DNA from 3 places in the Colwellia sp. MB02u-14 genome. Region 3 is predicted to be linked to each of the others. Evidence: predicted binding sites of a transcription regulator. Region 3 holds the regulator's gene; each other region holds the start of a gene.
The links. Region 3 encodes FNR, which switches genes on or off when oxygen is low (the NO sensors DNR and NnrR bind a similar motif). Its sites were predicted from a motif close to TTGATCTAGATCAA; they were not measured.
Positions count from the first base shown of each region.

Region 1: H4J52_RS08680 (OmpW family protein) is a predicted target of FNR. The motif match lies at 2,318-2,331, and genes of this name have one in related genera.
Region 2: H4J52_RS17720 (GbsR/MarR family transcriptional regulator) is a predicted target of FNR. The motif match lies at 7,998-8,011, and genes of this name have one in related genera.

Region 1 is NZ_JACGUX010000067.1:220,562-231,215, reverse strand. Features, by position in the region: gene H4J52_RS08695 (gamma carbonic anhydrase family protein) at 1-365, shown strand, start outside; gene H4J52_RS08690 (hypothetical protein) at 381-608, opposite strand; gene aroE (shikimate dehydrogenase) at 611-1,417, opposite strand; gene H4J52_RS08680 (OmpW family protein) at 1,551-2,249, opposite strand; gene H4J52_RS08675 (DUF3413 domain-containing protein) at 2,428-4,275, shown strand; gene H4J52_RS08670 (diacylglycerol kinase) at 4,397-4,768, opposite strand; gene hemF (oxygen-dependent coproporphyrinogen oxidase) at 4,771-5,685, opposite strand; gene H4J52_RS08660 (Sua5/YciO/YrdC/YwlC family protein) at 5,682-6,230, opposite strand; gene H4J52_RS08655 (acyl-CoA synthetase) at 6,349-7,974, opposite strand; gene purE (5-(carboxyamino)imidazole ribonucleotide mutase) at 8,224-8,727, opposite strand; gene H4J52_RS08645 (topoisomerase DNA-binding C4 zinc finger domain-containing protein) at 8,766-9,341, opposite strand; gene H4J52_RS08640 (DUF494 family protein) at 9,417-9,890, opposite strand; gene dprA (DNA-processing protein DprA) at 9,900-10,654, opposite strand, start outside.
Region 2 is NZ_JACGUX010000087.1:302,142-312,795, reverse strand. Features, by position in the region: gene queA (tRNA preQ1(34) S-adenosylmethionine ribosyltransferase-isomerase QueA) at 1-157, shown strand, start outside; gene tgt (tRNA guanosine(34) transglycosylase Tgt) at 321-1,436, shown strand; gene yajC (preprotein translocase subunit YajC) at 1,494-1,829, shown strand; gene secD (protein translocase subunit SecD) at 1,938-3,785, shown strand; gene secF (protein translocase subunit SecF) at 3,799-4,746, shown strand; gene cydB (cytochrome d ubiquinol oxidase subunit II) at 4,918-5,916, opposite strand; gene H4J52_RS17725 (cytochrome ubiquinol oxidase subunit I) at 5,920-7,287, opposite strand; gene H4J52_RS17720 (GbsR/MarR family transcriptional regulator) at 7,404-7,949, opposite strand; gene H4J52_RS17715 (DUF2750 domain-containing protein) at 8,552-8,923, shown strand; gene H4J52_RS17710 (sulfotransferase) at 8,978-9,628, opposite strand; gene H4J52_RS17705 (PH domain-containing protein) at 9,635-10,654, opposite strand, start outside.
Region 3 is NZ_JACGUX010000065.1:39,817-50,470, reverse strand. Features, by position in the region: gene H4J52_RS07085 (LysE family translocator) at 1-260, shown strand, start outside; gene H4J52_RS07080 (hypothetical protein) at 268-555, opposite strand; gene ccoN (cytochrome-c oxidase, cbb3-type subunit I) at 1,009-2,433, shown strand; gene ccoO (cytochrome-c oxidase, cbb3-type subunit II) at 2,444-3,088, shown strand; gene H4J52_RS07065 (CcoQ/FixQ family Cbb3-type cytochrome c oxidase assembly chaperone) at 3,088-3,288, shown strand; gene ccoP (cytochrome-c oxidase, cbb3-type subunit III) at 3,281-4,246, shown strand; gene H4J52_RS07055 (FixH family protein) at 4,410-4,904, shown strand; gene H4J52_RS07050 (heavy metal translocating P-type ATPase) at 5,007-7,415, shown strand; gene ccoS (cbb3-type cytochrome oxidase assembly protein CcoS) at 7,445-7,657, shown strand; gene H4J52_RS07040 (sulfite exporter TauE/SafE family protein) at 7,663-8,340, shown strand; gene fnr (fumarate/nitrate reduction transcriptional regulator Fnr) at 8,384-9,103, shown strand; gene uspE (universal stress protein UspE) at 9,250-10,176, shown strand; gene ttcA (tRNA 2-thiocytidine(32) synthetase TtcA) at 10,304-10,654, shown strand, end outside.

The DNA.
Region 1 (10,654 bases), on a different contig from region 3:
CGAACATCCAAGACGGAACAGTATTACATGTAACCCGTAAAAGTGCGGCGAACCCTAACGGTAATCCTTTAATCATCGGCGAAGATGTTACTGTTGGTCATAAGTGTATGCTACATGGTTGCATATTAGGTAATCGAATACTCGTGGGTATGGGGGCCATTGTTATGGATGGTGCTGTTATTGAGGATGATGTTTTTATTGGCGCCGGCTCGTTAGTTCCTCCTCATAAAACATTAGAGAGTGGTTACTTGTATGTCGGTAATCCTGTGAAAAAAATGAGGTTGTTAAAAGAGAGTGAACAAGCATTTCTCAGTCAATCGGCTCGCAATTATGTTGAGCTTAAAAATGAGTATCTTGCTCAGTAGTCGTTAATAGACTTTCTACGTGTAGACTACTTCTATTCTACTACCAGACAATGGCTCATTATCTTCGAGCCATTCTTCAATAATTTCTTCTAAGTTAAATTTCAACTCATCAGTAAGTTCATCATGCTTTTTACATTTAATGAGGATACTAATACGTTCTCCTGACAGCAATCCTGTAAATACCCAGCCTTTTTCACTATCATCAAAGGATATATCATCGTTGAAGATTATTTGCTGATTCATCTTTAACCTTCTTTTCTCAGTTTATTTAATACTGGCGCTGCTTCAGGTAATACGTTTCGCCAAATCCTGAAGCTTTCTGCCGCTTGCCCTACCAACATGCCTAAACCGTCAATAACTTTAGTTGCGCCATTTACTTTCGCCCAAGCTAAAAAGGGGGTCAGTTCTTTTCCATACACCATATCGTAGCAATGAGTATTGGTGACAAGTTCTGTTGGTATAGGTGGAATTGTCCCGGTTAGGCTTGCTGAGGTTGCATTGATAATAAGATCAAACTTTGCTTTACCTAGCGTATCAAACCCTGCAGCAAAAAGTTTATCGTTTTTAAACTTTTTAATGAGTGCTTCTGCTTTACTCACGGTTCTGTTCGCTATAACAATGACCCGTGGTGCTTGTGCTAATAACGGTAGAACTACGCCTTTAGCGGCCCCACCAGCGCCCAGTAATAATATGCGACTATTCTTTAATGAAACATTATGGTTAAGCAAGTCTTGTACAAGCCCTTCCCCATCAGTGTTATCTCCAAATATCTTTCCATTAGCAAAAGATAACGTATTCACCGCGCCGGCAAGTTCAGCACGTTCGGTTAGATGATCACATAATGCCATAGCTTGCTCTTTAAACGGTGAGGTAATGTTTGCACCTTTAGCACCACTTTTCATAAAAGCATTTATCGTTTTTTCAAATTGATCTAATGCGACATATTCACTTTGATAGTTAAGTTGCTGTTGAGTTTGTTGAGCAAAAGATTGATGAATAATCGGTGAACGTGATTGTTTAATAGGGTTACCAAAAACGCGATATTGATCCATATGAGGCACTGAGTAAGAAATCATACTTAAGATTATCGTAATAAAGCCATGATGAATATAAAAAAGGCAGTAACTTTTATATAAAAAGTGACTGCCTTAGTAAGGTTATTGAGTATTATCGCTATGGGTAATGTTAAAACTTGTAACCTAACATGATTGAATAAACCATCGGATCAACGTCTACTGATGCCGAGCCTTTAATGTCACCAATTTGGAAGGTAGCGTCGGTATTAATATCAATATAACGAGCAGAAGCATTTATATGCCATTTATCATTGATCAGGTAATCTGCGCCAACTTGTAATGAAAAGCCAAATGAACCATCGAGTTCTAAATCGTTAAATCCTAGATTTTCAGGCGTACTTTTGAAGTCTTCATCAAAAAATATTGTGTAGTTAACACCAACACCAACGTAAGGCTTAACACTTGAAGCATTATCAAAGTAATATAGTGCACTAATTGTTGGCGGTAACTGAGTTACTTCAGCTAAAGTTGCGCCGTCAACATTTGCGCCAAATAGTCCACCAGAAATACTTTGAGGATCATGAATGGTGATATCATGAGTAAATGGTGTCGCCGCTAAAACTTCTATAGCCCAATTGTTATCGTAAAAATAAACAAAATTTAAACCCAGTTGAGTATTGTCATCAACCGTCACAGATAACGGTGTATTACCACCGAGTGCTTCAACATAAACACCTGATTTGTCGCTGTCTGGGTTAACCATGGTAGCACCACCACGTACAACAAAATCTCCGGCTTTATAATCTGCAGCCATTGCAGTTATAAAAAGAGAGGATAAAACAGCTAATGTGAGTAAACTTTTTTTCATGAGAGTAGTCCCTATTTATCTTGTGATATTTAATGACGCCGATTTTATAGATACCTAAAAATAAAAACTTGACCTAGCGCAATTAAATCGCTTTGTTTTAACTTTTCCCATCACTAGACTGATTTTAAAAAGCTATGTTATGCTGTGTCCCTAGATAAAATAAGGATCTTTTAACATATTGTTCTCTCAAAAAACTGCATATAGAACTTACCTCTATAATTGGCTCACGCTATATAGCCTTTGTAATATTGTTGTCGCTTTACTCATAGGATCACGTTTTTATCAAAGCCAAACGATACCCGACAGCTTTATTGGTATTTTATTTGGTCTAACCCAAGGTATTGGCCAATTAGGTCTATTGTCTTTTATAGCTAGCCTACCTCTATACCTGTTGGCAAAGATTACGAATAAAAAACAACTTGTCATTTATAGTGCGCTACTTTTAAGTTGCATCGGATTAACAGCATTACTCGCTGATACCTTTATTTATCAATTATATCGATTTCATATCAATGCGATGGTCATAGAGTTATTTATTGCTGGGGGTAGTGAGATAATTTCATTTCCAATGTCAATGTGGCTCATTATACTTGGCTTAATCACTGTCGTTTTAATAGGACAGTACTGTATTGTAAAAGCCGTAACTTGGTATATAGACAAGGATAAAAAAAACCACAAAGCATTTCTTTATTTAATTCCCTTATGTATTTTATCTAGCCATATCATTCACATTTGGGGGGATGGAACCTATAACAGAGACATTACCAAGCAAAGTAAATTACTTCCTTTAGCTTACCCTACAACGGCTAAATCTTTGATGGCGAAGTATGGTTTACTTGATGTTAAAGCACATAAAACGCAGTCACTGCTCAAGCATAATAAAGTCAAAAGTAATCTGGATTATCCTCTCGCTGAAATTGCAGTAACAGAAACAGAATCAAAGTTTAATATTATTATGATTGTTATTGATTCATGGCGGGCAAATATGGTTTCACAGACATTGACTCCTAACATATTTGCTTTTAAGGAAAAATCTTTGCAGTACTTAAACCACTACAGTGGTAGTAACAATACTCGCCATGGCATGTTCTCGTTAATGTATGGCATACCGGGTAGTTATTGGGATAGTGTTTTAAAAGAACAACAAAGCCCAGTACTGATGGAAACGTTAATTAATCAAGGTTATCAAGCTCAAATTTTTGCCAGTGCTAAATTAACGTTACCTGAATTTGATCAAACCCTTTTTTCTAATATTCCTTCTTTAAGGCTCACATCAGAAGGTAATAAACCTTGGCAACGCGATGAAAAATTAACGAAAGACTACTTAGATTGGTCAAGTAATAATTCACAAAAAAAACCCAGTTTTAGCTTATTATTTTTCGATTCAGCTCATGGCTTTTCTTTGCCTGATGATTATAAAAAGCTTTTTAAACCGAGCCTAGATGAAGTAAATTTTCTTGCCTTAAATGATAATTACGACGCGGAACCTTTTATTAATCTGTATAAAAATTCATTGCATTATATTGATGGTAAAGTTGGTGAAGTACTTGACTCATTAACAGGGAAACTAGACAACACTATTGTTATTATTACTAGTGACCACGGTGAAGAGTTTAATGATAGCAAGTTAGGTTATTGGGGTCACAATAGTAATTATTCAAAATACCAGACTGCAGTACCCCTTATTATTCATTGGCCAAACAAAACGCCAGCTGTAATTAATTATCAAACAAGCCATTTAAATATTGTGCCAACACTGATGTCAGAAGCATTAGGGGTAACTAATCAGGCAAGTGATTACAGTAGTGGAGTATCTTTGTTCAAGCAAGAAGCCGCTTTACCTTGGCTATTTTTAGGTCGAGGTGGATATTACGCAATTAAATCGGAAAAGCACCTTTACGAACTTGATAGATTAGGAAATTTCACTATTTTTGATGATAAATACCAAGAAGATAAGCAGGCTATAATTAACATTAACTATGTTCAAGAAGCATTATTAGAAATGTCACGGTTTTATCAAAAGTAGTTGCATATACGCTCTTTGCCATCCATAGCACCGCGTTATACCGTTCATCCTGAACATAAAAAAGCGAGAGGCATTTGCTCTCGCTTTATATTTGTGTGGTTTATGTTTCGTATACTCTTTATCAGAGTAGAGTATATATTTTATAAAGCCAAACCAAAGCAAAATAACACAATGCGACAAACACAGCCGCAGAGCCAAGATCTTTTGCTCTGCCACTCAGTTCATGGCGCTCAACGCCTATACGGTCGACAACAGTTTCTATCGCTGAGTTGAGTAACTCGGCGATAAAAATAATAACAATACCCGACATCAGTAAAACGAACTCGATAAAACCATTAGCCAGCCAAATGGCCAACGGTGTGGTCGTAATAAATAAGAGCACCTCTTGACGAAATGCCATTTCATATTTGTACGCCGCTTTAAAACCAGCCCAACTATTTTTTGTTGCAGGAGCTAATCGGGAGAAAAATCCAAGAGGCTTATTTTTTTTCATATCTATGACTCTACTAACCAGTTTTGTGGCACTAGATAAGATGCTAGCTCAGCTTCTTTGCTTGTCGGGTCAGGTTGATAGTTATATTCCCAACGCGCAAGTGGTGGCATCGACATTAATATTGATTCTGTGCGACCACCTGATTGCAAACCAAATAGAGTGCCGCGGTCAAAGACCAAATTAAATTCAACATAACGACCACGACGATATAACTGAAATTGGCGTTGTTGCTCTGAAAACTCATTAAGCTTTCTTTTTTCAATAATAGGAACATAAGCATCAATAAACCCCTGGCCAACCGCTTTAATGTAGTTTAAACAGGTGTCAAAATCCCATTGATTCAAATCATCAAAAAATAAGCCACCAACACCACGTGTTTCATCTCTATGTTTTAAATAGAAATATTCATCACACCACTTTTTATGCTCATTATAAACATCTTCACCAAAAGGCTGACAAAGTGATTTTGCGGTTTGGTGCCAATGAACAACATCTTCTTTGACTGGATAAAAAGGCGTTAAATCAAAACCGCCACCAAACCACCAAACGGGCTCTTCACCTTCTTTTTCAGCAATAAAAAAACGTACGTTGGCGTGTGATGTTGGGATATGAGGATTTTTAGGGTGAATAACTAATGAAACACCACAAGCTCGCCAGGTTCTCCCGGCCAATTCAGGACGATGAGCACTTGCTGAGGGGGGTAATTTATCACCTGAAACTTCAGAGAAATTAACACCACCTTGTTCGATAATGCTTCCATCAGTTAATACTCTCGTGCGACCACCACCACCTTCAGCGCGCACCCAGTTGTCTTCAATAAATTGCCCGCTGCCATCAGCAGTTTCTAATGCTGAACAAATGTTGTCTTGCAATGATTTTAAAAATTCAATGACTGTTTCTATACTTACTTGGCTCATACGCGAATGATCTCTCCGGTCAGTGCATCAATTATTTTTGAAGGTTGAGTATAACCTAACGTATTCCCTTTTATGATGAAATCAATTTCATCTGATAGTTTTTGTTCAACCTCTTGCCAAGTTCTTGCTGGTTGCTCTCCTGATAAGTTAGCACTTGTGGAGACAATAGGTTTATTTAGCCGATTACATAACGCGACAACATCAGGTTGGCTCGTTAATCGCACCGCTATGGTAGAAAAACATCCAGTCAGTAACATATTCGTTTGAATGTTTTTGGGGACTAACTGCGTAATACCGTCAGGCCAACGAGAGAGTATGCTATAGCGCTTATCTTGCGGTATTTTGCTGTCGTCAATATAGGGCAATAATTGAGAATAGTTAGCGGCAAGTAAAATTAAGCCCTTCTCTGGTGAGCGTTTTTTAATGCTAAGTAGTTTTTCAATCGCTTGTAAATTGTCAGGATCGCAACCTAAACCAAATACGGCTTCGGTTGGGTAAGCAATAATGCCACCTTGGCAATAAGCTTCTTCGGCAGAAGTCATCATAGATAAAAATGAAATAAAGGAGTGATATAACGATTATACGGCCTTTATCTAAGAGATAAAATAAGTGTTTAATTCCAAGTAAATAAAATTATATCTGTGGAATTAAACACCTGAGCGTTTAGGAAAGGTTTTTCACTTTTTCGCGTAAAACAAACTTCTGCACTTTACCTGTAGAGGTTTTTGGTAAATCGCTAAATACAATGCTTTTAGGCGCTTTAAATGTAGCCATATGCTCTCGGCAGAAGTTAATAATATCTTCCTCTGAAACGTTTCTCCCGCGCTTTAAAGTCACGAAGGCACAAGGGGTTTCTCCCCATTTATCATCTTTTTTAGCAACCACCGCAGCCTCTAAAATATCAGGGTGTTGATATAACACACTCTCTATTTCAACAGAGGATATATTTTCTCCCCCTGAAATAATGATATCTTTCGAACGATCTCGTATCTCAATATAACCGTCGGGATGCTTAACGGCTAAATCCCCTGAATGAAACCAACCATGTTTAAATGCCTCATTGGTGGCTTTATAATTTTTTAAATAGCCTTTCATCATGGTATTACCACGAAACATTATTTCACCAATGGTTTCGGCATTACAGAGCACAGGCTGCATAGTGTTGGGGTCTAAAACATCGACTTCTTCTTGCGTTGGATAACGCACACCTTGACGTGCTTTTAACGCAGCTCGTTCATCGTCACTCTTATCATTCCACCCATCTTTCCACTCACTCACGACACAAGGGCCATACACTTCGGTTAAACCATAGCCTTGAGTAATATCAAAACCCATCGTTTCCATACCTTTGATAACTGACGGTGGTGGTGGTGCACCTGCTGTCATTATATTAATACCACGGGGTATTTCTGCTAATAGTGCTTTGTCTGCATTTAAAATCATATTCAAGACAATCGGTGCACCACAAAAGTGACTGACCTTATGCTCGATTAAACTTTCAATAATGGCCCCAACTTCCACTTGCCTTAAGCATACTTGGGTGCCACCCATAGCAACAACGGTCCACGGGAAACACCAACCATTGCAATGAAACATAGGTAATGTCCAAAGGTAAATGGCGTTATTACCTAATGGCCATATCATGTTATTACCAACAGCGTTTAAATAAGCACCTCGATGAGAATACACCACACCTTTTGGGTTACCCGTCGTTCCTGAGGTGTAATTTAGCGCCAGCGCCTGCCATTCATCATGGATTAAATTACCGATAAAATTTTCATTACCTTCAGCAAGTAAGTCTTGATATTCAATACAACCCAAGCGTTCACCCCCCTCACTCATTACATCGTCAATATCAATAATCAAAGGCTTTCTTGAACATAGTGTTAAAGCTTTTTTTACGACACTTGAAAATGCGGTATCAGTTAAAAGCACATCGCATTCGCCATGATCAAAAAGGAAGGCAATACATTCAGCATCTAAACGAATATTTATCGAATGTAATACAGCACCTGTTAGCGGTACACCATAATGAGCATCTAAAAAGGCGGGAATATTAGCTGCCATAATGGCAACAGTATTACCCGGCTTAACGCCGCGCTGCATTAAAGCAGATGCTAAACGTCGAACATTTTGACGATATTCACGATAAGTAATTTTTTGCTTACCGTGAATAATGGCAACACGCTCAGGGTGAACATCGGCCGTTCTGTTTAAAAAGTTAATAGGAGTTAAAGGTTGGCTATTAGCAGCAACTTTGTCTAAGCCTTGGCTATATATATTGTTCATCGATGTTCCTCATTATAATAACAGTGCAGGTAGCTATATATGCCACTTAATTTTTTACACACAATGAAGAATAGTTTACGCCTATTATTGGGTTTAAAAATCATCCTTTGGTCTAATGGGGTTGTATCAACATTGCCTGCATTTACTCATAGCGACCTGTAGACACAAATACGATAGTGAATTTTAGGTATAAAAAAACCAGCATGTCGCTGGCTTTTACAAGTAAAAAGTAAAAATTAAAATTAAAATTTAGCCTAACTTTGCCTGCATCGCTTCATCTTTAGCAAGTAAAGCAATCACATTAGCGGCACGCTCTTCTTTTACTTTTTCTGCAATTGATTGGTCAGCAACACCTAAAATTTGTGCGGCTAAGTAACCCGCATTTTTAGCGCCAGCTTTACCAATAGCAACCGTAGCAACCGGAATGCCGCCCGGCATCATGACCGTTGACAGTAATGCGTCGTGCCCCTGTAATGGTCCGTTGTCAATTGGCACACCAATAACTGGACGAGTTGTCATTCCAGCAACAGCACCAGCTAAATGAGCCGCTAAGCCAGCAGCACAGATAAAAACTTTACAACCGCGTTCTTCCGCATCTTTTACATAAGCCTTGGCAGCATCAGGTGTTCTATGTGCTGAGCGAACACGGACTTCGTGCTCAATACCAAATGTTTTTAAAACGCTGATAGTAGCTTGCATAACAGGTAAGTCAGAATCTGAGCCCATTAATATTGCAACAAAAGTTGATGACATTTTCTCTCTCCAGAAGTTTAGTTAAATAATTGCGCGCATTATATCTCTTTACGCTTATAGGTACATTTCTTTTCTGGGCAGACTAAAACGTTACCACTTGCCATTTTTCGCCTGACTAAAATAGACCACTGACACTCCGGACATTTTTCTGCAACCGGAGGATAGTTCACAACATACTTGCATTTGGGGTATTGTTCACAGGAATAAAATGTTTTGCCGTAGCGATTGGTACGCTCGATTAATTCAGCTTGCTTGCCCTTTTTCTGACACTGTGGGCAGGCTACACCAGCATCTTCTTGACCGCTAGTATCTTCAATATGATGACACTGGGGATAATTAGAACAACCGATAAACATACCATATCGGCCTTGTTTCACCGCAAGTTCATGTTGACACTCTGGGCATTGAGTACCTGCCAAAATTTGATCTTCAAGACGTTCATGTTCAACAATAGGACGGGTAAAATCACAAGTAGGATAGGAAGCGCAACCAAAGAATTTTCCGGACTTACTATTCTTTATAACAATTTCACTGCCACACTCAGGACATACCTCATACGCTTTTTCTAACGCGTGTTCATGTTGTGAAAATAAAGGTTTATCGGAATTAGGCATAATGCATTCACTAGAATATTGTTAATATCATTATGCCATGATTAGTAAGGTGTAAGCGAACATTACGATTGATACTTAGTGTAATGGACCTTCTTGCTCATCAAAAATGAGGTCTTCCATTTGTGAATAAGCATTTTCCTTACCTGGCACATTAAACAAGACCATAAGTACAACCCACTTTAAGTCGTCAATCGAAAAGAACTTCGTGTCTAATTCCATTACTCGGTCAATAACCATTTCCCGCGTCGTAAAATCAAGGACATTGACTTGTTCTAGGAATAACAGAAAACCTCGGCATTCTACGTCAAGTAGTTGCATTTCATCATCGGTATAAACACGAACTGAACGACGCCCTACTCGTGTTAAGTATGGGTAAGCATCAGTGTCTTGCAATGCAGCTAGTTTCTCTAGCCAACTTAACGCCTTATATATTTCGTCTTGATGAAAACCTGCTCGGGTAAGTTCATCAGTTAGTGACTCTTGATCCACCATTATTTCGGCTTCACTATGTATATAATTTTCAAAAAGATACATCAGGATATCAAACATAATTAGCCCTCATTTTACTCTTAGATAACCACCTGGAACCATAGCAACCAGACCTTTAAGCTCTAACATTGTTAACCGAGTTAATACTTCATTTATAGGTAATTTACTTCGGGAAACCACAATATCTACGGGCGTGATTTCATAACCCACACTAGCTAACAATGCATCGTTAAACAAGTGTTGTTTTTCACTTTTTTCAAACGATTGTCCTTTCGTTATATTTATCATTAAGTTTAGACCACTTTCTGGCAACAGGTCTATTTCATCTACTATATCGGCAATATCGTCGACAAGTTTAGCACCTTGTTTGATGAGCCAATGACACCCCTTAGCTTGTGGGTTATTAATGGTGCTGGGCACAGCAAAAACTTCACGATTTTGTTCAATAGCACAACGAGCAGTGACTAAGGAGCCACTTCTAATCGTAGCTTCAACCACTAATACACCTATACTCATACCACTAATTATTCGATTACGTTTAGGAAAATAGCCTGGTTTAGGGGGAGTACCCGGTAAAAACTCACTGATAATGGCACCATCATTCTCTAGAATATTTTTTGCTAATAACCGATGTCTCGTTGGGTAGACCTGATCTAACCCTGTAGCAACAACCGCAATGGTTTTACCCTTTGCGGCTAGAGTACCTTTATGAGCGGCACCATCAATACCTAGCGCTAAACCACTGGTAATAACTAAGCCTGCGTTAACTAACTGCTGAGCAAATTCGAAAGCATTATCTCGACCGTTAATACTAGCATTTCGAC
Region 2 (10,654 bases), on a different contig from region 3:
TAATTTTCACTTGTCGGAGTCAACATTGTTGATGCTAGTGAGTGCTTTCTCTGGTTATGAACATATGATGGCCGCGTATCAGCATGGTGTTACAGAAAAGTATCGATTTTTCAGTTATGGCGATGCGATGTTCTTAACAAAGAAAACTGAAAAGTAAAAATAGAAATATAAAAATATAAAGCGTATAAGGCGCTTTAATAAGATAAACGTTTAATTATTTACCATAAATAACCGCTAGCCTGTTTCGCTAGAAGGTTTGGAGACAGTCTTAAATGACCGATAAAATAGTAGAAGAAGTGAATAAACCAGTAAAAAGCAAAATGAAATATGATCTAATCAATACTGACGGTAAAGCGCGTCGTGGGCGTTTAACGTTTGACCGTGGTACGGTTGAAACCCCCGCTTTTATGCCTGTTGGAACATACGGTACGGTTAAAGGTATGAAAATGGAAGATGTTGAAGCAACGGGTGCTGAAATTATTCTAGGTAATACTTTTCACCTAATGCTTCGTCCAGGTACTGAAATTGTTGAACAGTTTGGTGGCTTGCATAATTTCATTAATTGGCAAAAACCTATTCTTACAGACTCTGGTGGTTTTCAGGTGTTCAGTTTAGGTAAAATGCGTAAAATCACCGAAGAAGGGGTAAAGTTTAGCTCACCCATTAACGGTGACAAAATTATGCTTACGCCTGAACGTTCAATGGAGGTACAGCGCAGTTTAGATGCTGATGTTGTTATGATTTTTGATGAATGTACGCCATATCCTGCATCACATGAAGAATCACAAAGCTCAATGGAATTATCATTACGGTGGGCACAGCGTTCTAAAAATGCCCATGGCGATAATCAATCAGCTTTGTTTGGTATTGTTCAAGGCGGCATGTATGAAGACTTACGAGAAGTTTCAGTTAAAGGCTTAAAAGCGATTGAGTTTGATGGTTATGCGATTGGTGGTTTGTCAGTTGGCGAGCCTAAAGAAGATATGATCCGCATTCTTGATCACACGACGCCCTTGATCCCTGAAAATAAACCCCGATATCTTATGGGGGTTGGAAAACCAGAAGACTTGGTTGAAGGTGTTCGTCGCGGCATTGATATGTTTGATTGTGTTATGCCAACACGTAATGCTCGAAATGGTCACCTATTCGTGACTAACGGCGTTATTAAAATTCGTAATGCCAGCCATAAAACAGATACAGGGCCACTAGACAGTGAATGTGACTGTTATACCTGTAAAAACTATTCACGTGCTTATTTACATCATTTAGATAAGTGTAATGAAATTCTAGGCTCACAATTAAATACTTTACATAACTTGCATTTTTATCAGCGTGTTATGAAAGGATTGCGTGCAGCTATAGAGCAAGGTAAGTTAGATGCCTTCGTGAGCGAGTTTTATGCGCTACGCGGGTTACCCGTTCCAGAACTAAAATAGCTATTTATAGAATTAAAAGAATCATCCATTTATTAACAATAAAAATCAGAGGAAATTATGAGTTTATTTATCAGTGAAGCACACGCAGCATCAGGTTCAGTCGCAGGTGCTGATGGCACATCAATGTTGATCATGTTAGCCGTTTTTGGCTTGGTTTTTTACTTTATGATCTATCGCCCACAAGCTAAACGTGTAAAAGAGCATAAAGGCTTAATGTCAGCATTATCAAAAGGTGATGAAGTCTTAACGCAAGGTGGCATTGTTGGTAAAATCGTCAAAGTTTCAGATGAAAAAGATTTTATCGTAGTAAGTGTTGCAGAAGGAACTGAAGTTGTTCTACAAAAAGCAGCAATAAACGCGGTATTACCTAAAGGCACAATGAAGTCATTGTAATTGTAAGTTGTCGTAGGTTAGTTATTTGCTTGACGCATAGCTAAACATGTTTGGCATGACGGTTGACCTACAACGACTTAAAAGAATGTTAATAAAAAGGATGAACTTGTGTTAAACAAATACCCCTTATGGAAAACACTGATGGTGCTATTTATAGTGGCCTTTGGTGCTTTATATGCTTTACCTAATTTATACCCTGAAGACCCTGCTGTGCAGGTTTCAGGTTTGCGTGGCGTTGAAGCCAATGCTGCAACGCTTGAGAGCGTAAAGAATGGATTGACTGCAGATAACATTTCATTCTCAAGTATTGTGCTTGAAAGTGGTCAATTACTTGTCCGTTTTAGTGATACAGAGCAACAACTTCGTGCCCGTGATTTACTTGAAGAAAGTCTAGGTGATAAGTTTTCGGTGGCGTTAAACCTTACACCGGCAACCCCTGCATGGTTAGCAAGTGTTGGCGGTACACCGATGAAGTTAGGTTTAGATTTAAGTGGTGGTGTTAGTTTCCTAATGGAAGTGAACATGAGCGAAGCCATAGTTAAAGCGCAAGAAGCGTTAGTTGACGACTTTCGTACCGATTTACGTGGTGAAAAAATTCGCTACCGTAGTGTTAAAAAAGCGAATGATTCAATTAATGTTCAGTTTCGTAATGTTGAAGATTTAACTGCCGCTCATGACTTTTTGAAAAAACGCTACCGTGATTTTTTAATGACAGAAAATACTGATAATTTAACGTTATCAGCAAAAATGACGGATCAAAAGCTTAAAGAAGTTCGCGAATATGCCCTACAACAAAATATTACTATTATTCGTAATCGTGTTAATGAATTGGGTGTCTCTGAGCCGCTTGTGCAACGCCAAGGCCAAAAACACATCATCATTGAATTACCCGGCGTTCAAGATACAGCTAAAGCAAAAGAAATTTTAAACGCGACTGCTACTATTGAATTCAGACTGGTTGATACCGATGGCGACTTAAGTGCTGCACTCAACGGAAGAATACCGGCGAGTTCAAAGTTATTGTATGAACGTGACGGCACCCCTGTTTTATTGAAAAAACGCGTGATGCTAACCGGTGATCATATTGTTGATGCGGGCTCGAGTTTTGACGAATACAGTCGTCCACAAGTTAATATTTCACTTGATTCTGCCGGTGGCGGAAAAATGTCAAACGGTACTAAAAGTAACATTGGCAAACCAATGGCGACCGTATTTATTGAATATAAGCCGACTGACCGTAAAGATGCTGAAGGTAATACTATTTTTGAAAAAATAGAAGAAGTTATCTCTGTAGCAACCATTCAAGCGCGTTTAGGTAAAACCTTCCGTATTACTGGGGCGGGCAGCCAAAGCGAAGCACATAATTTAGCGTTATTATTACGTGCTGGAGCGTTAGTTGCGCCTATTCAAATTGTAGAAGAGCGAACCGTTGGCCCAACATTAGGTGCTGAAAATGTTCAACTCGGCTTTCAAGCTATTTTAATGGGTTTTGGCTTAGTCTTTATTTTTATGATTATTTATTACCGTGCTTTTGGTGTGGTCGCAAATTTAGCGTTGGGCGCTAACTTAGTCTTAATTATTGGTGTGATGTCTTTAATTCCAGGGGCAACGTTAACGTTACCGGGTATGGCAGGTATTGTATTAACGGTTGGTATGGCCGTCGATGCTAACGTACTTATTTTTGAGCGTATCCGAGAAGAAATGCGTGATGGTAAATCGGTTCAACAATCTATTCATCAAGGGTATGATGCGGCATTTTCAACTATTATTGATGCCAATATCACTACGCTGATTGCGGCGCTTATTTTGTATGCTATTGGTACAGGTCCGATTAAAGGCTTCGCGATAACCTTATCTATCGGTATTCTTACCTCAATGTTTACTGCGGTTGTTGGTACACGAACCATAGTTAATATTGTTTGGGGCGGAAAACGTCTCGACAAACTTTCAATATAGGGCGCAGATATTTATGCAAATTTTACAAGTAAAAGAAACTATCGCCTTTATGAGCTACCGCAAGGGAGCATTGATATTTAGTATTTTATTGATGCTTGCTTCAGTATTTTCATTAGCGACCAATAAATTAAACTTCGGCCTAGATTTTACGGGTGGTACGTTAATTGAGGTGGGTTTTGAGAAAGCCGCTGATTTAAATAAAATTCGTGCAGTCATGGACAATAGTGGCTATCCCGATGCTGTTGTGCAGTTATATGGCAGTAGTCGTGATGTGGTTATTCGTTTAGCTGAGCGTGAAGGTTTAAACGTTGAGATGCTTGGCAATGAAGTACTCAGTGCTTTACAAAAAGGCACAGGGCAAAAAATGGAAATGCGCCGTATAGAATTTGTTGGCGGCAGTGTTGGCGATGAATTAGCAGAGCAAGGCGGTTTAGCGATGCTAACCGCACTGATCTGTATTCTTGTTTACGTAGCATTTCGCTTTGAATGGCGTTTTGCTTTAGGCTCGGTGTTTGCGTTGTTTCATGATGTATTGTTAACGCTTGGTTTGTTTTCGGTGTTAAAACTTGAGTTCGACCTGACAGTACTCGCGGCAATTCTCGCGGTTATCGGTTATTCACTCAATGATACCATCGTAGTTTCTGACCGTATTCGAGAAAATTTTCGGAAGTTACGTGAAGGTGGTCCGGCAGATGTTATCAATATTTCATTAACGCAAACGTTAAGTCGTACGTTTATCACGTCAATAACGACGTTATTAGTACTCGCTGCGCTATTCTTTAGAGGTGGTGAGCTTATTCATGGTTTCGCAACCGCGTTATTATTTGGTGTGTTTGTCGGTACTTACTCGTCTATCTATGTAGCAAGTTCTGTTGCGCTTGCTTTTGGTATTTCTAAAGAAGATTTGATACCAGAAGTTATTGACAAAGAAGGTGCAGATCAAGAAGAGATGACACCTTAACTCAGATTAAGACTATGAGTGTTTAACCAAAAGCCGAGTATGATACTCGGCTTTTTATTGCCTAATGAAAGCTGATGGGAATAGCCAAAGGATAAAACGATGAATGGATACTTAGGCGTAATAGCTTATCCACTCTATATTGATACTCACGTTAAGTTATAAGATGAACCGTTAATGGTATCTTAGCTCTCTTACCTTGCCCCAAAATACTCGATAAGAAAACGCGGTATAACTAAATATTACCGGGACCACAATGATAGTGCCCCACAAAACAAAGTTTAAAGATTCAGGTGCTGAGGCTGTTTCCCAGATAGTCAGCTTATTTGGCACAATATAAGGGAAAAAGCTAAAAGCTAAACCAAAGAAACATAAAGTAAATATTACAACCGCAGCTACAAACGGGCGCCAACAACCTTTATCATTGACCTTAGGTAACTGCTTCAATTGAATAAAGCTAAAAATAAACAGCGCAAAGCAAATAAAAGGTAAAGGTAATATTATGAATGCATTAGGTAAAGAAAACCACTTGTCATAGACATTAGGATTTATTAATGGGTTAACGAGCGATACCGAAATAACACCGATAAAACAAACCAAAGCTGTTTTTTGAGCCCAAGCAACGGCTTGTATTTGTAACTCGCCTTCAGTTTTCATAATTAACCAACACGCCCCTATATAACTATAAGCGGCAGCAACACCAAAGGCACTTAATAAGCTAAAGCTGTAAGCGGCTAAAGTGCTTTCAAAGCCCATAACATACATGCCTAACATATAGCCTTGGCTTAGAGAGGCAACCAGTGAGCCTCCTTTAAAGACTCTGTTCCAAGTAGGTTTATGGCTAAAGGCGGCTTTAGCACGAAAATCAAAAGCCACACCGCGCAAGACTAAGCTAATTAACAAAATTGCGGTTGGTAAGTATAATTCTTTAAATATATAACTGTGTGCTGCTGGAAATGCGATAAGCAATAAGCCAATTGCGAGTACCAGCCAAGTTTCGTTCGCATCCCAGAATGGGCCAATTGACGCTATCATTGTATCGGCGTTGTCTGTTTGATCAAGAGGGAGCAATATGCCAACCCCCAAATCAAAGCCATCTAATACCGCATAAAGTAAAATTGAAAAGCCCATCAATGAGACAAAAATGATTGCTAATGTATATTCTTCAAACATAATCTAGCCCTCAACCGTGTTTTTTGAAGTATTAATTACCGGCTTAACCTGTTCATCAATACTGATTTCTTCTATTTCAATGGCACGTCCAGCCATAGTGAAAATGGTGTGTAAATAAGCAACCATAATCACAACGTATAAAACCAAATAAAGCGTTAGCGTAATGCCTACGTTTTCTGGTGCTATATCAGTCGCAGCATCTTTCACCGTTAAAATTCCTGTTACTAACCAAGGTTGGCGGCCAATTTCAGTGACATACCAACCCGCTAATGTCGCTATCCAGCCAGAAAAACTCATCACAACAAGGGTTTTTAACAACCAAGGAGATAATTGATTTTTGCGCCATAATATAAAGCGGCTAAGCCAAGCGATAGCAAGCATCAGCATACCTAAGCCCACCATAATTCTAAAAGCAAAAAACACAGGCGCAACGGGGGGGTGATTACCTTCAAATTCGTTTAAGCCTTTTATTTCGCCATCTAAATCGTGCGTTAATATAAAGCTTGCCATCTTAGGGATTGCGATTTCAAAATGGTTAGTTTTGTGCTCTTCATCAGGTAGAGCAAATAATAATAAAGGCGCTCCTTTTTCGGTATGCCAAATGCCTTCCATTGCTGCAATTTTTTGTGGTTGATGTTCTAACGTATTTAAACCATGCATATCGCCTAGAAATATTTGGGTAGGCGCAAGTATAGCCGCTACGGTTAATGCTATTTTGAGAGTTAATTTAGGCGCTTTTTTATCGTCACCTTTTAGTAAGCGATAAGCACTAATGCCTGCTACCAAGAAGGCGGCGGTTAAACCTGATGCAACAAGCATGTGAGATAATTTGTAAGGGAACGATGGGTTAAAAATAATAGCGAACCAATCAACTGGATAGGCTACACCATCTCGCATTTCATGGCCTTGAGGGGTTTGCATCCAAGAATTGAGCGCTAAAATCCAAAAGGACGACAAACTGGTGCCAAAAGCAACAATTAACGTTGATAGCGTATGTATTCGAGCGGACACTCGATTCATACCAAATAACATAATCCCCAGAAAGCCAGCTTCTAAAAAGAATGCGGTTAGCACTTCATAGCCTAATAATGGACCAGCAATATTACCGACAGTTTCCATAAACTTTGGCCAGTTGGTCCCAAATTGAAACGACATGGTAATACCGGTAACTACCCCTATTGCAAAGGTGAGGGCAAAAATTTTAACCCAAAAACGGTATGCGCGCATCCACACGGGATCACCTGTTTGATCAAAACGTAATTTGAAGTAAAACAAAAACCAGCTAAGAGCGATGGTTATTGTGGGGAAGAGAATATGAAAACTAATATTAGCGGCAAACTGTATGCGTGAGAGCATTAAGGTTTCTAACATGATTTACTCCATAAATCCGTTTGAACACTGTTATGTGTTAATAGGATTAACGTATTAACGTGATAATTTTTACCACTTTGGATGCTTTTAAATGGTTAAAAATAGTAAAGTGTTTTTTAGCTTTTTTTCATAAACTTATCCTTCATATCTATAACTTTGCTTACACCAGCCCCAAGCTTCATCAGGGTGTTGAGTTTATCAGGGCTCATACTTTGTAGCTCTGAAGCCCAATGAGTCATAGTTTCCAGCAGATCATGCATTTCATGCATTCTTTCTTGTGCATATTGCTCTTGAGAGTTGGCGGGTTCGTCTAATAAATTATCGCGTAGCAATGATAGTGTTGGGTCAACTTCACGTTTGCGACGCTCTTCAAATATGCGTATTGCCATTTCCCAGATAGACCCAGCAGGCGAGTAATATTCTTTGCGGTCTTTAGGTTTATGCTGAACTTGTACTAACCGCCAAGACTGTAATTCTTTAATACCCATGCTGACATTGCCACGAGAGATATTGAGTGCTTCAGATATTTGTAGCGCGGTAAGTGGTTCGTCATGAATGGTTAGTAGGCCATACATTTGACCAACAGTACGGTTAAAGCCCCAGCGACTGCCCATTTCACCACAGTGCATAACAAACGATTCAATTTTAGTTGTCATTATCATAATTGTGCTTTCTGAACTTTCAGTAATTTCTGAAAGTTTAAACTGTTCTTGATTTAGATCAAGCTTTATTTATGTCTTTGGGTGCTTTATATGGTTCTATTTATGAGGAATGCACCTTAAAATAAGGTGGGGATAAAGGCGTTATGAAAGTTGATTTTCTTAGTGAGTGCTTTAATTCTTTTAACGTTAAGATCAACGCATTTAAACCCTTATTATATCAATGACACCTCATTAAAATTAACACGTTACTATTCGCTTTGGCGAAGGGAGTACTTAAAGATTAACCGGTAATTAATATCTCGCATGCATAACATTATTACGATAAAGATGAAATTTTATAATACTAATTGAAGAATCATGGGGTTTATATGAGTTTTTATGATTACAGAAAAGCTTTACATGATAGTATTTTTTAGGGGCAAAGCTCTTAAACCAAACGTTTGTTACTCTCTTGCAAATGTTTTTTACGCCGCGTAACTTACGCGGCTGTGTTTGCCTAACAGATAATCCTAAAGTCCTTTTTATCATAAATTGTTATGTTAGAAGCGAGTACGGTGTGAGATAATTAATGCCTGCTCATCACTTAATTGATATAAATAATTATGAATACAACAATTTTAAGCACCTTTTTAGCCGACGTTAAAACCGCACAATCGTTTTGGGCACTGCAAGAAAAGTCAGGAGAAGATTGGGTGGTACTTGACTCAATTAACTTTGAAAACACTGACGTTATGCCATTATGGTCAAGCGAAGCACTTGCTCAAACACATTGTATTGATGAGTGGCAAGCATATGTACCGACTAAAATAACGTTAAGCGACTGGTTAGAGTTTTGGCTTGAAGACCTTGGTGAAGACGGCGTTATTGTGGGTATTAATTGGCTAGAAGAATCAAATCAAGCTGAGGATAATGAGTACGTTGAATTAGACCTAGCTGAATTTAGCCAAGCACTTGCTGAAATTGAAGCCTTGTAAAATTCATAAAAAGCGCATGTTGATTTTATGTTTATAAAACTCAATGTGCTGTTGTTATTCTGCTGACAATTCTAAATAGTCTAATAAACTCATGCGGCCATTTTTGGTTGACTCTATTTTTCGCTCATGTTTTAAATCCTTCCATGCGGTAACTTTTCCACCACTATTGAGCTTTTCAAAAATCCCTGTATTACTCCCTTGCGCTATTGATAAAAAACTGATCAATTGTTGGTAACTCGCTGGCTGGCTAACATCTATTGTGAGTAAGTCTTGCGTGCGCTCAGAGAAATATTGCAGCACTTCATGGTTGTGTTGCAAGTAACAACGGGCTAAAAACATGTCATTGTTGATATTTTCTAATGTAAAAGGTGAAAATGTACTTACGTAGCAACGTTTAATAATAGTATTAAAACCACCGTCAGCACGCGTCACATTAATATACATACGTTGTAGCAACTGTTTAATTGAGGGTAACCACTGGTCAGATTTTCGCGCTAAGTAAATAAATTTACTGTTAGGATAAAATTTATCTAAACGTTTAAAGTCAGCAAAGATGGGGGTGTCGGCAATGACTTGTGCTTGATCAAACGTTTTTTGTGTATAAGCGGTATGCGCAACGGTATATCCTAGCTCAAGCATTGCTGCACAAATACTGGTGGTGCCAGAACGAGGTAAGCCGATAATAAATATTTTAGTATTATTCATTAAGGCCTACATCCAAGACTTTTGACTGCTTTCTACTTGGTAAAGCACATCGTCGAGTAATTGATAAGCAAGCTTTTGCTTGATAAAAGGAATGTCCTGAGCGCCTGCAGCGAGTACGATTCTTATTGAACTGAGCTGGTGACGCTCTTGGAACCAACTTTGTTTACATTGAACTTGTTGAGTTTTAAAAATAGGAAAACAGGTATAGTCGACACCAAAATAGCCTTTACGAATATAAATTAAATCATCATCTTTAGCATAGCCCCATCGTAGCCAGCGCATAAAAACTAATACACTCATAAATAAATAACTGGGCGTTAACACCATTAAAAAATTAGCTTTATCAAGGGTGATAAAAAGAACCGAAAGTAGAATAAACATGGGTGAAAGAATATAACCAATATTGCGCAGTAAAAAGCGTTTGCTAATACGGTGGTAATCGATACTCATCATCTTATTATTAGGGTAAACATCGTTTATTAAGGTCAAACACTCATTTGGGTTGATTGACGGCACAATAATACGACTATTTTGTGCACTCGCTTGATATTGATTTAATGCACTATTGCTTTGCTCAAATTTAAGGTTAATACGTTTTAGTATCACATCAAGCCAATCTTGTTGGCGAACCACCATTTGTAAACGTGATAAACGCATGATCACTTCATATTTGGTTAATAGTCCACTGCGACGAATATAACGGTCATCCACTTTACTTAAGGTGAAGTTGTAAAAGGTAATAATAGAACCTGCAATAGAGAAAAGCGTAAAAGGTAATAAAATAATAAAAGTTAAGGTCAGTGCATATAAACCAATTTGCCACATCGGCTTATCTGAAAAGGTAAGAAATTTTTCGAGGTCAATACCTAAACCGTTAAAAAACTCAATAATATATCGTCCAAAGTCATCAAGAAATGGTGCTAAACCACCCATAAAAATCCAAATTCGGTTGTTGGTTATGCCATGAATAACAAGATCAGTGATACCACGAGTATTTAAAATTACTTCATTGTTTTTATTATTTGA
Region 3 (10,654 bases):
CAGCAATATCTAACCCTAAAGGCTGGGCTTTTATGGTATCTTTGTTACCACCCTTCATAAATAGCCAACAATCATTAGTGCCACAACTTATTGTTCTTGTGGCGATAATTCTTATGTCAGAGTTTATTTGCATGACATTATATGCGACAGGCGGCAAAACACTGGCGCGATATTTAACAAAAAACAATAAAATATCACACCTTAATAAAATATCAGCTTGTTTAATGATGATTGTCGCACTTTGGCTTTTATTAGGCTAATCAGGTACTAAAAACGAGTAGAATGAAAATCAATAAAGAAAGTTGTTGGTACCTTGCTTTTACTGGCGACTTTATTTTCTATTGTTAACCATAACCGCCATATCATCTTATCCTCAGAGCAACTGCCCAACATTGTTTGTGCAAGAAAATAAGCGCTGTTTTTTTTAACTTCTTTGTTAAAAAACAGGGGTATCTTGCCCATAAACATGGTTTTTCCTTCCATATAGCCAACAACACTATATGAGTTTTCAGAGCGGATATTATCGTTAAATAGATGATCTTTTTTAAATTCCACTCGTATACTAAAGGGTAATTCTGTCAGGACTTTGTCGACGTTAAACGTAACTAAAAGCGTGCCAAATGTGGTATCAACTTCACAAGTACTTTGTGAAGTAATACATTGAAATGGTTGCTTTGGTTTTTCAATGACATGATTAGGTTCGCAGCCAGCGCTACTGAAGAAAAAAGAAACGATAAATAGTCTTTTATATATTGATATTTTAATGGGAAATACTCTCTTTAATACTTTATGTGTATTATTTATACAAAGCCTTGAAATATTATTGATCTACAACAACATTCACTGCATATTTTAATGACTTTTCACTACAAAATTATTACTATATACCGGAGATTTTTTATCGTTAGGTGAAATTTTTATTTTCAATGATAACTGTCACTAGTACTTAGTTTTCTTAAGTAGAAAAAATCGATTTACGTTTATAAATATAACTGCGGAAACCATAACATGTCACAAAGTAATGCGTCATCAGTAGACTACAATTTTGATGTTGTACGTCAATTTACTGTAATGACAGTAATATGGGGAATCTTCGGTACGCTTGTTGGTGTTTTAATTGCGGCTCAGTTAATTTGGCCTGCTTTAAATTTTGAAACACCTTGGTTAACCTATTCCCGTCTTCGTCCACTACATACTAATGCTGTTATCTTTGCATTCGGTACAAGTGCCCTATTTGCTACTTCTTATTATGTTGTTCAAAGAACCTGTAAAACAACACTATTTGGCGGCAAACTTGCTTCATTTACCTTCTGGGGATGGCAATTAGTTATTGTACTTGCTGCAATAACCCTTCCTATGGGTTATACCTCAAGTAAAGAATATGCTGAATTAGAATGGCCCATTGATATTTTAATTGCTGTTGTATGGATTAGTTATGCCATTGTTTTCTTTGGTACGCTTGTCAAACGTAAAACGTCTCATATTTATGTCGCTAATTGGTTCTTCGGTGGCTTTATTCTTACTGTTGCCGTATTACACATTGGTAATTCAATGGTAATTCCTGTTTCTATGATGAAGTCTTACTCAATATACTCGGGTGCGATTGATGCAATGATGCAGTGGTGGTACGGACACAATGCCGTTGGTTTCCTATTGACTGCAGGTTTCTTAGGTATAATGTATTATTTCGTACCAAAACAAGCTGAACGCCCAGTTTACTCTTATCGTTTATCTATTGTTCATTTTTGGGCATTAGTCTCATTATACATATGGGCAGGCCCTCATCACCTTCATTATACGGCACTTCCTGATTGGGCTCAATCTGTAGGTATGGTAATGTCTATTGTATTATTCCTTCCTTCTTGGGGTGGTATGATAAACGGTATAATGACGCTTTCAGGTGCATGGCATAAACTTCGTCATGACCCCATTTTACGTTTTCTGATTGTTTCATTGTCTTTTTACGGTATGTCTACCTTTGAGGGACCAATGATGGCGATTAAATCTGTAAATGCGTTATCTCATTATACAGATTGGACTATCGGTCATGTTCATTCTGGTGCTTTAGGTTGGGTAGCAATGGTTTCAATTGGCGCTATGTATCACTTAATACCAGTACTCTTTAATCAAGGTCGTATGTACAGTATTAAATTAATCAATGTGCATTTTTGGTTACACACAACGGGTATCGTTTTATACATAGTTGCTATGTGGATATCAGGTGTTATGCAGGGGTTAATGTGGAGAGCTGTTAATACAGACGGTACGTTAACTTACAGTTTCGTTGAAAGTTTAACGGCTTCATATCCATTCTACTTTATTCGTTTCGTTGGTGGAGTGTTAGTTGTCGCTGGTTTCTTATTGATGGCTTACAACATGTTCAAAACTATCTATGCTAAAGACGACAGTCTTAAGCCTGTAGCAATAGGTTAGGAGGCCGACTATGAAAAATAAACATGAAAAATTTGAAAAAAGTGTTGGTTTGTTTGCGATTTTCACTGTTCTCGCGATAAGTATCGGTGGTTTAGTAGAAATAACCCCGTTATTTTTTCAAAAAGCAACCACTACGCCTGTTGATAATCTTAGACCTTATACCGCATTAGAGATGGAAGGTCGTGATATTTATATCCGTGAAGGTTGTAACGTTTGTCACAGTCAAATGATCCGCCCCTTTCGTGCTGAAACAGAGCGTTACGGTCATTACTCTGTTGCTGGTGAAGGCGTTTGGGAACACCCTTTTTTATGGGGTTCTAAACGTACTGGTCCTGATTTAGCCCGTGTTGGTGGTCGTTATAGTGATGATTGGCATAGAGCTCATCTACTTGACCCTCGGTCAGTAGTTCCAGAATCAAACATGCCTTCATTTAAATGGTTAGCTGAAAACAAGTTAGATGGTGAATTAACCGAAAAGAAATTAACAACATTTAATTTCTTAACGCGCAATCGCAGCCATAAAGATGAACAAGGTAATCGTATACCGTTATATTCTGCAGATGATTTAGCTGGTGCTAAAGCGGCTGTTAAAGATAAAACGGAAATGGAAGCTCTTATTGCTTATTTGCAATCTCTCGGTCATGCGTTGAAATAATGATGATAGATTATGGCACCCTCAGAGGGTTAATAGCTTTATTAATATTGGCACTATTTATTATTATTGTGGTTTGGTCTTATTCTAAAAAGCGTAAAAACGCTTTTGATGAAGCAGCAAACTCTATCTTTGAAGAAGATAAAGAAAAGACTGAACTTAGTGACGTAAATAGCAAACAGGAGAGTAATAAAAATGTCTAGCTTCTGGAATATATGGGTTTGGGTTCTCACCCTAGGTACGTTAGTGGGTTGTTTTACACTTCTACGCTATTGTTTAAAGAACTTTGCAGGTGTTCCTGAAGGTGAGTCAATGGGACACACTTTTGATGGTATCGAAGAATTAAACAATCCATTACCACAATGGTGGAGTACATTCTTCTTGTTAACCATTATCTGGGCTTTTGGTTACCTAGCGCTCTATGGTTTAGGTAATTGGACAGGCTTTATTGGTTGGAAAAGTTCTAACCAAGGGATTTTGAGTCTCGCTGAGTCAAAGGCACAAGTAATCGCTGCAAAAGAAAATGGCTATTTAGTACAATACGATCGAGAAATTGAAGCCGCTGACATAAAGTACGGTCCAATTTTTGATGGCTATGCCGCACGTACTATTGAAGATCTTGCCACTGATAAAGAAGCGTTAAAAGTGGGTCAACGCCTATATTTACAAAACTGTTCTCAATGTCACGGGTCAAATGCAAGTGGTACAACCGGCTTTCCTAACCTAACAGATAAAGACTGGTTATACGGTGGTGATCCTCAATCAATTAAACATTCTCTCTTATACGGTCGTAATGCTAATGGCATGATCGCTTGGGGCGCAGCATTAGGCGGTGACCAAGGCGTAAAAGAGGTTACCGCTTATGTATTGAGTTTGAGTGGTCGTGAAGTTGACGTTGCAAGTGCAGCGGCAGGTAAAGAAAAATTTGCATTATGTGCATCTTGTCATGGTGCTGACGGTAAAGGCAGTTTAGCGATGGGTATTCCATTGGGTGCGCCAAACTTAACCGACAACATTTGGCTATATGGTGGTTCTCAACGAGCCGTTGAGTCATCTATTAAAAATGGTCGAGCTGGTGTAATGCCCGCATGGAAAGATATTTTAGGTGAACAAAAAATACATCTTGTTAGTGCCTATGTGTACAGTTTATCACAAAAATAACTGCGCTTAATTAGTCTCAATGTAAAGGCCTTGCCGTATTATTACCGCAAGGCTTTTTTATATTTTCCAAGCCAAGAATAGTTAGTAAATTGATCGTTTTTTAATAGTTCCCAATAGAAAAAAGTCGTATAATACAATCACTTTTATCAACTGAAATTTTTACATGAAAACATCTTGGTATAAAGAGCCTTGGGCTTGGTTCGTTTTTATTCTCCCTGCTACTGCGGTTGTTGCTGGTATTTCGACTTACTTTATTGCTAACCATAATCCCGATCCATTAGTCGTGGGTGATTACTATAAAAAAGGTAAAGCAATTAACCTAGAAGTCTCTAAAGTAAAGCTTGCCCAAAAATTAGGGATGCGCTTTGCATTAAAACTGCAAGATAACGAATTAATTATCAAACCTACCGGTATTGATAAAGTATTCCCGGTGTTAAATCTTAATTTTTATCACCCCACTCTTGCTGATAGAGATTTCTATTTAGCACTCACGCCTGACGGTAATGGCTATTTTAGGCATGTATTTGATGAAACAGTAAAGGGAAAGTGGCGCTTAACTATGACTCCTTTTGAAAATCACTGGAAAATTCAAAACACGATTACCTTACCCCAAAGCGAGTTTATCGATATTATTCCTAATATCAGAGAAGCAAACTAATATCGTATAGCTTCTTCTAATTTAGGTGCAGGGCAACCTCACCTAAGCTATAAAAATAGTAAACAGGTATATAATACTCCTTATTTCTTTGGCTATGAATATATGAAAACACTTTGTTATCACTGCGGTGAAATTGTCCCCAATGGCCTAAATTTATCATTGAAAATAGAGCATACCCAACAGCCAATGTGCTGTATTGGTTGTCAGTGTGTTGCACAAGCAATTGTTGATAACGGTTTAGGTGAGTATTATCGCTTTAGAACAGCACCCGCACAAAAAGGTGAACCACTGATACCTGAGCAGTTACAACGTAATAAGCTACTTGATGATGACGACTTACAAAGTGAATTTACTTATAAAACCGATGACTATAACGAGGCTATTCTTACCGTTGATGGCATAAGCTGCGCAGCTTGCGCTTGGCTTATAGAAATGCAACTTATCAAGGTTAAGGGATTAATCAACATAAATGTTAATGCCACAACACAGCGCGCGACAATTCGTTGGGATAATAATAACGTTCAATTGAGTGAGTTGATTAACCGTATTGCCAAAATTGGTTACCAAGCACTCCCATTCAAAGCAAGTACCGCAGAACAACTGAACAAAACTCAAAGTAATAATTACATCAAGCGTTTAGGTATTTCTGGCATTTTGATGATGCAGGTGATGATGATTGCCTTTGGATTATACTTTGGCGCTTTTTCAGGCATGGATGAGTACAACTTAATATACTTACGTTATGCAAGCTTATTTTTAACCATTCCTATTGTTACTTATGGCGCGTTACCCTTTTACAAAGGCGCGATTAATGCGTTAAAGATAAAGCGCTTATCGATGGATGTACCAGTCGCTATCGCTATTTCTCTCGCATTTTCAGCCAGTGCATGGGCGACCATCACTCAGCAAGGTGAAGTCTATTTTGAATCTGTGTCAATGTTCACCTTTTTATTGCTTATTGGTAAATTTTTAGAATTTAGAGCACGAAGTCGTGCAGCCGAAGTTTCAGCTAACTTGCTTAAGCTAATGCCAATGACGGCAACAAAGCTCATTAATGAAGACGGTATCAAAAAAGAAATACTGGTTCCTGCCAAAAAGCTTTGCCCTCTTGATATTGTTTTGATAAAACCTGGGGAAGTTGTCCCTGCCGACGGCACCATTATCTCTGGTAGTAGCCAGCTTAATGAAGCCATGTTATCAGGCGAGCAATTACCCTTAAATAAAGCCGTGGGCGATATAGTCTTTGCCGGTACTATAAATGGTGACGGTAATATTAACGTTGAAGTAAAACACCCTAGTGAGCATTCTTTTTTAAGCCAACTCATACGATTAAGTGAATCATCTCAAGCACATAAGCCTAAATTAGCGAAATTATCAGATAAAATAGCACAATATTTTGTTGCCGTTATTTTACTGACCGCCATAGGTACCGCTCTATACTGGCATCAACATTTACCTGAGGAAGCCTTTTGGATCACCTTGTCTGTTCTTGTTGCTACCTGTCCCTGCGCTTTGTCTCTTGCCACACCCACTGCGTTAACATGTGCGACCACACGCTTAAACCGTGAAGGCATCATGATAAAATCAGCACATGTCATGGAGACATTACCCAAGATAACCACCATTGCCTTTGATAAAACCGGTACCTTAACCTCGGGTGATTTTTCTATTAATCAAACTCAACTTTTTGATAATGAGCATTATAAATATAGTGAACAGCAGGTTTTATCTATAGCAGCCGCACTTGAGTCTTATTCAGAACACCCCTTAGCCAAACCGTTTAAATTATTCCGTGATTATTCATACACCACTGAACAGGTAGAAATTAAATCTGGTTTTGGCATTCAGGGTAAGGTAAATGATAAATACTATCGGATCGGTAAACCACAATGGCTGCTAAGTGACACAAACAAATCAACTGAATTTGAAACCGCTTCATGTTTATTATTAGAAGATAATGAATTAATAGCTGCATTTTATTTAACCGATGAGATCCGTGAAGATGCTAAAAATCTCTTAGGTAATTTGAAGAAGAAAAATATACATACCATTATGCTATCAGGTGATCACGCCGTGGGATGTAACAAAGTTCAAGCATTACTTCATTTAGATGAAGTACACTGTACTTTGTCGGCGACAGATAAAATGGCGATTATTAAGCAACAACCCAATGGTTCAACCATTGCGATGGTGGGAGACGGCGTAAATGATACCCCGGTGTTTGGTGCAGCTCATATTTCTATTGCGATGGGTAGTGGTACTGATATAGCTAAAAGTGGCGCAGACGTTATTTTATTGAATAATCGTTTAAAGTCAGTAACAACGCTGACACGTGTCGCCAGTAAAACCCGCCGTATCATTTGGCAAAACTATTTATGGGCATTTGGTTATAATGCTATCGTATTACCACTTGCCGTAGCAGGTTTCATTACTCCATACATGGCTGTAATAGGCATGTCGGCGAGTTCAATATTAGTCATCACCAATTCATTACGTTTACTCAAAAAATAATCGTGACACAAAAATAGAGAATAAAGACAATGAGCATTATTTATATTTTAATCCCTATTGCGATAATACTAACGGCCTTAGCCATATATCTATTTTTTTGGGCAGTAAAAACTGAACAATTTGATGATTTAGAAAAACAAGGCATGAGTATTTTATTTGATGATAACAACGATAAAAGCGCTGAGAATTCGCCTGAAGCTAACGGTATAGAAAAAAAAGACAATGATACGGGTATTAAGTAACTAATATGCTAAGTATTGATTATTTATCTGCTTTTATCATTGGCTTATTAGGTTCGGGCCATTGCATTGGTATGTGTGGTGGCATAACCACTATGCTAACATCAGCTATATCGCCTCAACATAAGGTAAGTGATCAATTTAAACTGGTCAGTGCTTATAATTTTGGCCGTATTTTTTCTTATACCTTAATTGGTGGTATTGTTGGATTTAGTAGTTCGATTGCTGCAAAAAATATTGGTGTACCCTTAGGTTTTCTTCGACTGTTCGCGGCAGTATTTTTAATATTACTGGGCTTATACTTGGGTCAATGGCTAATGTGGCTATCGAAAGTTGAAAAAATAGGTAAAGTCTTCTGGCGCTTTTTATCACCATTAAGTAAGAGGTTTATCCCTGTAAAAAATACTAAACAAGCTTTAGCATTAGGCGCTATTTGGGGATGGTTACCTTGTGGTTTAGTTTATTCAACCCTAACTTGGTCTTTAGCGAGCGGTAGTACCCTAACTGGCGCCTTGATAATGACATGTTTTGGTTTAGGTACCTTACCGGCGTTGTTGAGTATTTCATTAGGTTCTTTTGGAATAAAGTCTTTGTTAACTAACATGAAATTTAAAAAAATAATGGCCTTTATGATAATTATGTATGGAATATACAGTTTAATGATTGCATATCAACAGTTGTTTTAATATGATCGAAATTATTAAAGATAAATAAATCATTTAGGTTAATATGTATAAAAAGCCATGTTCTACATCTCAGCACATTCATTGTCAAAATTGTAGTATCAGTGAGCTATGTTTACCGTTTTCTTTAAATGAGAAAGAACTTGATACGCTAGACAGTATTATAGACCGTAAACGCCCTATTCATAAAGGTGAACAAATCTTTCAAGATGGCGATAAAATGCAAGCTTTATACGCTATTCGCTCTGGGACATTTAAAACATTCACGGTAAATGAACAAGGCGAAGAACAAATTACCGGTTTTCATTTAGCCGGCGATTTATTAGGTTTCGATGCTATTGCTGAATCAGAACACCCTAGCTTTGCAAAAGCGCTAGAAACATCAATGGTTTGTGAAATACCCTACAACACACTTGATGCATTATCGAATACTATGCCAAAGTTAAAAAAACAAATTCTGCGCATGATGAGTTCGGAAATACGCTCAGATCAGGAAATGTTAACCTTACTTAATCGTAAAAATGCTGAACAACGCTTGGCGACATTTATCTCAACACTGGCGAGTCGTTATCATGCGCGAGGGATGTCAGCAACGGACTTCCGCTTAACTATGACGAGAAGCGATATTGGTAATTATATTGGCCTAACGGTAGAAACCATTAGCCGATTATTAAATCGTTTCCAAAAAAATGAATTAATTGGTGTCGAAGGTAAGCTTATTACTATTTTAGATATGGATAAACTTAACGAGTGTGCTTCACTTTAGTTTCTATATAAATTTATAAAAAATGCTTAACACTGATTATGTTGAGCATTTTTTTATTGAAATATTATGATGTAAAGCAAATAACATGTACCAAATATAGTCTATTGTTAATGTTATTAGTATTTAATGCGTTACGGAGTAAATGTATGGAAAAGTATAAAAAAATATTAGCCGTTATTGACCCAACCACTGAAAATCAAAAAGCATTAAAGCGTGCTATTGAATTAGCTCGCTATAGTGGTGGAGAAATCACCGCATTTTTAACCATTTATGATTTATCTTATGAAATGACGACGATGCTTTCTGGCGAAGAACGTGAAGCAATGCGCCAGTCTGTTATTAATGGTCATCAGCAATGGTTAGCAGAAAAAATTTCTAAAATTAATCACGAAAATATTAACATAGACATTTGTATTATTTGGCATAACCGTCCATTTGAGAAAATAATCAAAAAAGTGCTTGCTGAAAATTTTAATATTGTCATCAAAGGCACACATCAACACGATAAGCTAAAATCTGTTATTTTTACACCAACAGACTGGCATATTCTCAGAAAATGCCCTTGTCCAGTATTACTTGTTAAAGATCATAGCTGGCCAAGTGATGGTAATTTGCTTACCGCACTTAACATGGGCAGCGACGATGAAGAGCACAAAGCACTTAACAAAAAATTAACTCAAGAATCGATGGCTCTCTCATCGCTCATTAAAGCTAATATCCACTTAGTTAATTCTTACCCGGGTACGCCCGTAAATATTGCCATTGAAATCCCAGAGTTTAATGCCTGCGAATATAACGAGACCATGTTTAACCATCATAAAAGTGCAATGGAAAGTCATGCAAATAATTACAACATCCCCATTGAAAATACTTACGTGAAAGAGGGCTTACCTGAAGATGTTATTCAAAGTATCTCTAACGAGATCGATGCAGAATTAGTTGTTTTAGGTACCATTGGCCGTACAGGAATTTCAGCTGCATTGATCGGCAATACCGCAGAGCATGTAATTGACCGCTTAAACTGTGATGTATTAGCCATTAAACCCGATGGCTACATTTCGCCTCTGGCATAAGGTCTATTAGCATTAGGTTTAGATCTTTGAATATAAATTAAAAAGCCAAGAGTTTTCTTGGCTTTTTGCTATACTACGCGCCGTAAAAATCGATATTTTTTCATTATAAATAGCACTAGGAAACACTATGAGCGCTCAATCAGCGACACCAATAGCATCTTTAACAGCCAGCCAAAAAATACAGCTGAATAAACTTGAAAAACGCTTAAGACGCCATGTTGGTCAAGCTATCGCACAATATAATATGATAGAAGATGGCGATAAAATAATGGTTTGTGTCTCTGGGGGCAAAGATAGTTATGCCCTACTCGCTATTTTAATGTTGTTAAAAGAATCTGCACCCATTCATTTTGATATCGTGGCAGTTAACCTTGATCAAAAACAACCTGGTTTTCCTGAGCATATTTTGCCCGCATACCTAGAATCGTTAGGTGTTGAATATAAAATAGCGCAAGAAGATACCTATTCAATTGTTAAA